DNA from 4 places in the Aquaspirillum sp. LM1 genome. Region 4 is predicted to be linked to each of the others. Evidence: predicted binding sites of a transcription regulator. Region 4 holds the regulator's gene; each other region holds the start of a gene.
What was found. Region 4 encodes sigma-54, which starts transcription at its own class of promoters, with help from an activator protein. Its sites were predicted from a motif close to CTGGCACGCTTCATGCTT; they were not measured.
Positions count from the first base shown of each region.

Region 1 (2,200 bases), 1.9 Mb from region 4:
TCACCCCCGGCGAAGATTTCATCGACCGCTTTGCCAAGCGCTTTGGCGTCGGGCTGTCGCTGGGCCTGCTGCAGGGCAGCCATGCCTTGCAACTGAAGTAATCGACCGAGACCACCATCGAACCAGGGACTGCCCATGCGCCGCCGCCCCCCAGAAGACCCGGATCACCACGAACGCTGGATGGTGTCCTACGCCGACTTTGTCACCCTGCTGTTTGCCTTTTTTGTGGTGATGTACTCCATCTCGTCGATCAACGAGGGCAAGTACAAGCAGATGACCCAGTCGATGATTGCCGCCTTCAACCAGGGGGCAATTGCCCCCAAGCTGCTCGGCCAGTCCGGTAGTGCCAACACCATGGTGGCGGTGGAAGATGCCAAGCCGCTGGCCAGCAAGGTGGCCACCACGCTGAAGCTGCAACAGGATGCGCGGATGAACCAGCTGGCCGCCCAGGTGCGTCAGCTGCTCGACCCGCTGATGCAGCGCGGCCAGGTGCGGGTCACCCAGAGTGAGCTGGGCATTGCGGTGGAAATCAACGACAGCGCGCTGTTTGAATCCGCCCAGGCGGCCCCCTCGCTGGCGTCCAGCGGCTGGCTGGGCCGCCTGGGCGGCGTGCTGCGCGGCTACCCCAACCGCATCCGGGTGGAAGGCTATACCGACGACCGCCCGATCCGCACCAGCACGTATCCGTCCAACTGGGAGCTGTCTGCCGCCCGTGCCGGCAGTGTGGTGCGCCTGTTTGTGGAACATGGCGTCGGCTCCAGCCGGCTGGTGGCCATTGGCCGGGCAGAAAACCGCCCGATTGCCAGCAACGACAGCGCCGAAGGTCGCGCCCGCAACCGGCGGGTGACCATCAGCATTCTGCCGGAAAGCGCCGGCGATGATGCCCTGGTGCCGGCTGGCAAACTGAATTAGCCAGTATGGGCAGCGGTGGCCAGATCGCTGAGTGGCGTATTGTGGCCCTCTGGCGAGGCATGGCTGTGGCGTGACGGTGCAGCACGCACTTTATTGGTGCATGCCGCACTGTCACATTGGTGTCTGTTCACTGCAGACATGGCACGGCGCTTGCTGACTGACAAGCTTAAGCCTGCCTGCCGGATTTGCTGCCATGCCCAGCCTGACCTTGCCCGCTTCGGGGCTATACGACGAAATGTTCGACGCTGCTGCGCCGCGCGCCCATTACGCGCAGTATGCCGACTGGCTGAACAGCCAGAGCGACGAGGCGCTGGCCACCCGGCGCAACGAAGCCGACCTGCTGTTTCGCCGTTACGGCATCACCTTCAGCGTCTGCCGCGACGCCTACGCCCGCGACCGGCAAATTCCGTTCGACATCATCCCGCGCGTGCTGCCGGCCAGCGACTGGGCCGTGCTGGAACGCGGCCTGCGCCAGCGGATGCAGGCGCTGAACGCCTTTTTGCATGATATTTACCACACCCAAGACATTGTCCGCGCCGGGGTGATTCCCGCCGAGCAGGTGCTGGGCAATCCGCTCTACCAGGTGGCCATGCACGGGCTGGCGCTGCCCAACCAGGTGTACGCCCATGTGGCCGGGATTGACATCATCCGCCACGCCGACGGCCAGTTTTATGTGCTGGAAGACAATCTGTGCGTGCCATCCGGGGTCAGCTATATGCTGGAAAGCCGCAAGATGATGCGCCGGCTGTTTCCTGAGCTGTTCACCCGGATGGACATCGCCCCGGTCGAGCATTACCCCAACCTGCTGCTGCAAACCCTGCGCGAAGCCAGCCCGGTGGAACAGCCCACCGTGGTGGTGCTCACCCCTGGCCGGCATAACGCGGCTTACTTCGAGCATGCCTTTCTGGCCCGGCAAATGGGCGTGGAGCTGGTGGAAGGACAGGATTTGCTGGTGAAAAACGACCGGGTGTGGATGCGCACCACCGCCGGGTTGCAGGGCGTGGATGTGATTTACCGGCGCATCGAAGAGGATTTTCTTGATCCACTGGCCGGCAATCCGGAGTCCCTGCTTGGCGTGCCCGGCCTGCTGTCGGTGTACCGCAAGGGCCAGGTGGCGCTGTGCAATGCGCCGGGCACTGGGGTGGCTGATGACAAGTCGGTCTACCCGTTTGTGCCGGACATGATCCGTTTTTACCTGAGCGAAACGCCAATTTTGAATAATGTGCCCACCTGGCAGCTGCGCAAGCCGGACGATCTGGCCTATGCGCTTACCCGCCTGCCCGAGCTG
Region 1 covers NZ_CP019509.1:2,421,552-2,423,751, forward strand. Annotated here, with positions in the region: gene BXU06_RS10395 (S49 family peptidase) at 1-101, shown strand, start outside; gene motD (flagellar motor protein MotD) at 136-912, shown strand; gene BXU06_RS10405 (circularly permuted type 2 ATP-grasp protein) at 1,106-2,200, shown strand, end outside.
Region 1: the regulator sigma-54 is predicted to act here: its motif matches at 1,051-1,068, upstream of BXU06_RS10405 (circularly permuted type 2 ATP-grasp protein).

Region 2 (2,200 bases), 460 kb from region 4:
CAGCGCCGCGTGCAGGCGCGCCGCCTCGGCCCGCGCCGCCTCCACCTGGCCCAGCGACAGATAGGTGCGGCCACAGCACAGGCTGCGGTTGGGCTCGGCGTCGTCGGCCAGTGGACGCAGCACCTCCACCTGATAGCCAGCAGCGTGCAGCACGGCGTAGGCGGCTTCGGCAATGCGCGGTTCAAAATGGCCGGCAAAGGTGTCAACCAGCAACAGCACCCGCCGCTCGGACGGGGCGCTGCTAACAGGCGGCGGCTGATAGGCCTGTGCCGCCGGCACCGGCAAGGTGCGCGATGCGGCAATGCCCAGCCAGCGCTCGCCCAGCCGGGACAACACAGGGCTGGCATTGCGCCACAGCGTCAGCCGGCGCAGCCACGGGCGCTGGCGCAGCAAGCGCGGCAGGCCGGCAAACAGCTGCTCGCGCCACAACACCCCCAGTGCAGCATTGCGCTGCGCCTGGTACTCGATCTTGATGGCGGCCATGTCCACCTGATTGGCGCATTCGCGCTTGCAGCCCTTGCAACCCACGCACAGCGCCATGGCCTCGGCCAGACGCGGGTCGGCAAACGGCTGGTCGCCAAATTCGCCATTCAGCGCCGCCTTAAGCACCTGCACCCGCCCGCCCGGCGAATGGGCCACGTCACCGGTCACCCGAAAACTCGGGCACATCACCCCTTTGGGGGTGCGCTGGCACAGGCGGTCGCCAATGCACACCGCCACCGCCTTGGCAAAATCACCGCCCATGGCAGGAATCCCGGCGTAGGCGTCGCCCTGGCCGGCGGTTTCGTAACTGGACCAATCCAGATGATGCTTCATTGCATGCCTTTGCCGTCTGCTGGCGGCGCGGTGTGGTCCTGCTGGCCCGTCCCGGCACGCCGAATAAATGCCCGGAGTGCAAGCAAGGACAAGACCAGGAAAAATCTGGATGAAAATCAGTCTATTGGCTTTTACCGTCCCCCATTCTGTCAGCGTGCTTGTCGGACAATACGGACAATGTGGCACTGGCCGCCTCCCATCATCTCCCCATCCGCTATCGGATGCCTCCGGCCCATGGCCTGTGCCAGTGGCCCCGGCACGGCCACGCATCGGCAGCGTGCACCATTCATACTCACTCCATGGGGCATGATGCTGTACTGTGGTGCATGACTGGCGCGCATGCGCGGCCTGGCGTGCACCTTTTTTGCCCAGTCTGAGGCTATTTGGCTCTGATTTCGTGCTGACTGGCCAAGTGCGCTGGCATTTTGTGTCGGTATTCGCCTGTTGCCAGCAGCTCGTCATGGCCTGGTTCACATCTTGCTAAATCACTACTGACCCGCAAGCCAGACCTTTACCATCCACAAAGGAGCCGATGAATGCCCGTACTCTTCGATGAAATGTTCACGGCCGATCAGCAAGTGCGCCCGCATTACCAGCCGTTTCACAACTGGTTACAGCAGCAGCCGGACAATTTCATGGCCAGCAAGCGCCAGGAAGCCGACCTGATTTTTCGCCGGGTAGGCATCACCTTTGCCGTGTACGGCGATGACGCCGGCACCGAGCGCCTGATCCCGTTTGACCAGATTCCCCGCATTATTCCCGCCGACGAATGGAAAACCCTGCAAGCCGGCCTCAAGCAGCGGGTGCGCGCGCTGAACATGTTTATCCACGATGTTTACCACGATCAGGCCATCATCAAGGCTGGCGTGGTGCCGCCGGAATACATCCTGGGCAACAGCCAGTACCGCCCGGAAATGCGCGGCATCAATGTGCCCAACGATGTCTACGCCCATGTGGCCGGGGTGGACGTGGTGCGCGCCGGCAACCCGGATGGCAGCGGCGCTTACTATGTGCTGGAAGACAATCTGCGCGTGCCCTCCGGTGTGAGCTACATGCTGGAAAACCGCAAGATGATGATGCGGCTGTTTCCCGAGCTATTCGTCAATAACCGCATTGCCCCGATTGCCCACTACCCCGATGTGCTGATGGATTCGCTGCGCGCGGTGGCGCCGGTGGGGGTGGACGATCCCACGGTGGTGGTGCTCACCCCAGGCATCTACAACTCGGCCTACTTTGAACACGCCTTCCTGGCCCAGCAGATGGGCGTGGAGCTGGTGGAAGGCAAGGACCTGTTTGTTGACGACCACACGGTGTACATGAAAACGACCCAGGGCCCGCAGCGGGTGGACGTGATTTACCGCCGGCTGGACGATGATTTTCTCGA
Region 2 covers NZ_CP019509.1:839,275-841,474, forward strand. Annotated here, with positions in the region: gene BXU06_RS03720 ((Fe-S)-binding protein) at 1-816, opposite strand, end outside; gene BXU06_RS03725 (circularly permuted type 2 ATP-grasp protein) at 1,353-2,200, shown strand, end outside.
Region 2: the regulator sigma-54 is predicted to act here: its motif matches at 1,282-1,299, upstream of BXU06_RS03725 (circularly permuted type 2 ATP-grasp protein).

Region 3 (2,200 bases), 910 kb from region 4:
TCCTTGCTCGGGGTGATGGTCAGGCCGTATTTCTTGCCAAAATTTTGCGTGGCGGCCACCACAATCGGCGCGCAATCGGTCAGCGGAATAAAACCGATTTTGACGGCGGCTTTTTCCGGTGCATCCGACCCCCCTGCATAGGCGGCACTCTTGACCCCGGCTGGAATCAGCGTGGTGATGGCCGAGGCGGACACGCCTGCGGCGCAGGTCTTGAGAAAATCACGGCGGCTAGGGGTCGCCAGCGGCTTTGTATCGCTCATGAGGGCACTCCAGTTCAGAGGGGTTATGGGGTGTTTCAAAAAAAATTGGGCAATAAAAAAGGCGTCCGTCAAGCGCGCAGCAGTGCTGCAGCTTGAGGGACGCCTTTGTCCTGAAGCGAGCCCACCGCCGTTGGTGGCCTCGCCCGTTATATTTGGGGTAATGCTGAACTATCACGCACCGCCTTTGGTGCTTGGTTCAGCATTAAGCATGGAGTGTGCCAGGTTTATTGGCAAAGCGTGTCAATGGCTGTTTTGCCCAAACAGCAGCAAGAAAATACTGCTGCACTGCAATATAAAGCCCGGAAGATTGCGCAAACAGCCTGGTCTGGCCTGGCGCATCAACAAGGGAATCCACCAGAAAAGCCGGCGCTACCGCAACGGCACGCACCATAACAGGGTGGGCTGCACCATAAACAGGCAAGAAAGCCAACGTCAGCCCGCGTTGTCGCCCCCTGGCGCTGGCCGTCAGGGACAACACGCCGGCCCGTTGCCGGTTTACCCCAGCAAATCGGCCATATCGATGATCCGCTGCGCCACTTCGGCCAGCTTCACATTGCTTTGCATTGCCTTGTTGCGCAACACGTTATAGGCCTCGGCCTCGCTAAAGCCCCGGCTTTTCATCAGCAAGCCCTTGGCGCGTTCAATGGTTTTGCGTTCAGCCAGCCGGGTTTCGGCAGCGGTCACCTGGGCACGCAGGCGCTGCTCTTCTTCAAAGCGGGCTTGCGCCACCTGCAAAATGGGCAGCAGGCGGGCTTCGGCCAGCCCTTCCACCACGTAGGCGGTCACCCCGGCCTGAATCGCCGCGCGGATGCTGGTGTTGCCGCCGTCGTCGGTGAACATCACAATCGGACGCGGGGCAGACTGACTGACCACGCACACCTGCTCCAGCGTATCGCGGCTGGGCGATTCGGTATCAACAATAATCACATCCGGTGCCAGCGCCGACACCTGACCAGGCAACACAAAGGCATTGTCGGCTTCTCCCACCACCAGACAGCCGGCGGCGGTCAGGGCATCCCTTAACCGTCCCAGATGCTTGGGGGTGTCGTTGACCAACAGGACTTTGAGCATGTTTCCCTCGGGGATGGCGTGGTTTCAGGGTAAGACCATGCAAGAATCGTGCGCAATCTCAGTAGTACGCCCCATTTTAGCGCTCGCTCGCGCCCCATTCTTGCTCATGCGCACCAGTAAGTGCCTCTTGGCACACCCCTCGCCACAAGGCTGGCGTTTGACCCGGGGAGGATGTCAATCAGCTGGCCTCGCTTATTGGGCTGAGTCGGAGTCGGTCGGGCTGTCTTCGTCGCTCAAGCGAAAGCGGATCGGGATTTCCACTTTGGAATCCACCGTGGTCTGCCCTTGTCGCGCCGGCACAAAGCGCCAGCGGCTGACGGCACGCAGCGCCGCCTGATCCAGCGATGGCACCCCGCTGGAGCGCAAGACACTGACCTGGCCGCTCTGCCCGCTGGCCAACACCTCCACACTCAGCCACACCACGCCTTGCTGGCTGCGCTGACGCGCCTGCCAGGGATACTCCGGTGGCGGATTATGCAGATAGGCCGCCTGCCAGCGCGCCGGGGTGGTGCTGACCGGACGGCTGCTGTCGCCTGCGCCACTGCTGGCCGGGCTGGCAACGGGGGCTGAATTGCTGGCAACAGCGCTGGGGGCTGCCGCTGCCGCTGCCGCTGCCGGTGCCGCTGGCATTGGGCTGGCTGGCACCGGTGAGCTGATGGGCAAGGCCATTGCGCGGGTGGTGTGCCGTATGGGGACGCTGGGCGCGGGCTTGCTCTGGCTGGGGCGAGCGGGGCTTGCGCGGGGTGGCACTGGCGCGGGCATCACCGCTGGGGCAGAAGGGCCAGGAAGCGCCAGCCGCACCGCCAGGGGTTCGGGCGGCACGCTCAGAGGCGGTGGGCTGCTGGGCCAGAGCGCCAGCGCCAGCCCGT
Region 3 covers NZ_CP019509.1:1,286,725-1,288,924, reverse strand. Annotated here, with positions in the region: gene BXU06_RS05605 (CmpA/NrtA family ABC transporter substrate-binding protein) at 1-260, opposite strand, end outside; gene BXU06_RS17290 (hypothetical protein) at 463-738, opposite strand; gene BXU06_RS05600 (ANTAR domain-containing response regulator) at 756-1,331, opposite strand; gene BXU06_RS05595 (energy transducer TonB) at 1,524-2,200, opposite strand, start outside.
Region 3: the regulator sigma-54 is predicted to act here: its motif matches at 1,369-1,386, upstream of BXU06_RS05600 (ANTAR domain-containing response regulator).

Region 4 (2,200 bases):
ATATCTGGCCGGGAGGAAACCCGACCGCGCCGCCACTTGGGCGCTCATGCCGCCAAGCGGGCTTTAGGCCTCGGTCGGAGCCTGCACCACAGCGGCCTTGTCTGCCGGGTGGTGGTCGGTCAGTTTTTCCTTGTATTTGAGCACCTGGCGGTCCAGCTTGTCAGCCAGGGCGTCCAGGGCGGCGTACATGTCGCTGCTGCTGGCCTCGACATGAATGTCCTTGCCTTTGAGGTGAACGTTCACCTCGGCTTTTTGTTCCAGTTTGTCTACCGACAAGGTCACGGCGACAGAAGTGACGTTATCGACATGACGGGTGATGCGTTCGAGCTTGGCTTCAATGTAGTCGCGCAGCGCGGGGGTAACGTCGAGGTGAATGCCGGTGATTTTCAGGTTCATAACCTTACTCCTTCCTGGAAAAACGCCACGTCCAACGGGACGGGCCGGGTTGAAGCTGTGCGGCGGGACAAGGCCCGCCGCGTGGCCGGCAGGGAGTGGCCTGATGCCCAGGCCGGTCTCCGTCATACTTTCATCGGCCGGCCCACAGCCGGCTTGAGGCCGTGGCACTCAGGCCACGGCGGAACAACATGATCAGATCGACTTGCGCAGGTTGACCGGCGGAATCTGCATGGCTTCGCGGTACTTGGCCACCGTCCGCCGCGCCACCTGAATGCCTTCAGCGCCCAGCATATCAGCCAATGCCGAATCGGAAAGCGGTTTTTTCGGGTCTTCGTTGCCAATCAGCAGGCGCAGCCGCGCCTTGATGGCAGTGGCCGAGCATTCTCCGCCGGAATCGGTTTCCAGCGCGCTGCCGAAGAAATATTTCAGTTCGAAGATACCCCGTGGACATAAAAGGAATTTTTGCGTGGTCACCCGCGAGATGGTGGATTCGTGCAGGCCAAGTTCGTCGGCAATGTCGCGCAGCACCAGCGGGCGCATGCCCACCTCGCCCAGCTCAAAAAACTGTTGCTGGCGCGCCACGATGGCCTCGGATACGCGCAGGATGGTGTCAAAGCGCTGCTGCACATTGCGGATCAGCCATTTGGCTTCCTGCAACTGCGCAGTCAGCTGCGAGCCGCCTTCGCGGTGGTGTTGCAGCAGATGGGCGTACAGCGAATTCACCCGCAGCTTGGGCATCGCCGCCGGGTTGAGCTGGGCGCGCCAGCCTTCCGGGCCTTTGTGCACCATCACGTCGGCCACGATGTACTGGGTGTTGTCGCGACCAAAACCGGCCGCCGGGCGCGGGTTGAGCGAGGCCACCAGCAGGGTGACCGCCTTGAGCATGTCGTCGTCACAGTGCAGCTGGCGCTTGAGCTTGTTGAAATCGCGGTGCGCCAAGAGCGACAGGTGTTCGTTGATCAGCACCTTGGCCAGCGTGCGCACCGGACTGTCCGGCAGGATGGCCAGTTGCAGGGTCAGCGACTCGGCCAGCGAGCGGGCCCCCACGCCCGCCGGTTCAAACTGCTGCAACAGGCGCAGGCCCACTTGCAGTTCGTCGGCGTCCACGCCGAGCTCTTCCGGCAGGTGGGCGGCGAGTTCTTCCAGCGACTGGGTGAGATAGCCATCGTCGTCGAGTTCTTCGATCAGGAAGGTGACCACGGCGCGGTCGCGCGCTTGCAGCGCGTGTTCGGCCACCTGGTCAAGCAGGTGCTCGCGCAGGGTTTTTTCCGCCACCATATTGGCGTGCGGGTCGAAATCGTCGTCGTGGTTGCCCGAACCGCTGCTGGACCAGTCGGACAGCTCCAGCGAATCGGCTGGGCCGTCGTCGTCGCGGCTGGGCTCTGGCGCGTCGTTATTGTCGTTGCCGGGCGTGTCGGCGCTGCTGGCCGGGGTGTCCGCCGTATTGGGCAGGGGATCGGGCTGGCCTTCGTCACGCTCCAGCATCGGGTTGTCGTGCAGGATGTTTTCAATTTCCTGCTGCAAGTCCAAGGTGGAAAGCTGCAAGAGCCGGATCGACTGTTGCAGTTGCGGGGTCAGGGTCAGCTGCTGGCTGACTTTAAGTTGCAGGCTCTGTTTCATTACGCGGGCTTCATCACGCTGTCACACGCCTACAGGCGGAAATGTTCACCAAGATACACCCGTCTGACGTTTTCGTCGCTCACCAGTTCGTCGGGGCGGCCTTTGGCCAGCACGGAACCTTCGTTGATAATGTAGGCATGATCACAGATCGACAAGGTCTCGCGGACGTTGTGATCGGTAATCA
Region 4 covers NZ_CP019509.1:377,816-380,015, forward strand. Annotated here, with positions in the region: gene hpf (ribosome hibernation-promoting factor, HPF/YfiA family) at 64-396, opposite strand; gene BXU06_RS01715 (RNA polymerase factor sigma-54) at 589-2,016, opposite strand; gene lptB (LPS export ABC transporter ATP-binding protein) at 2,046-2,200, opposite strand, start outside.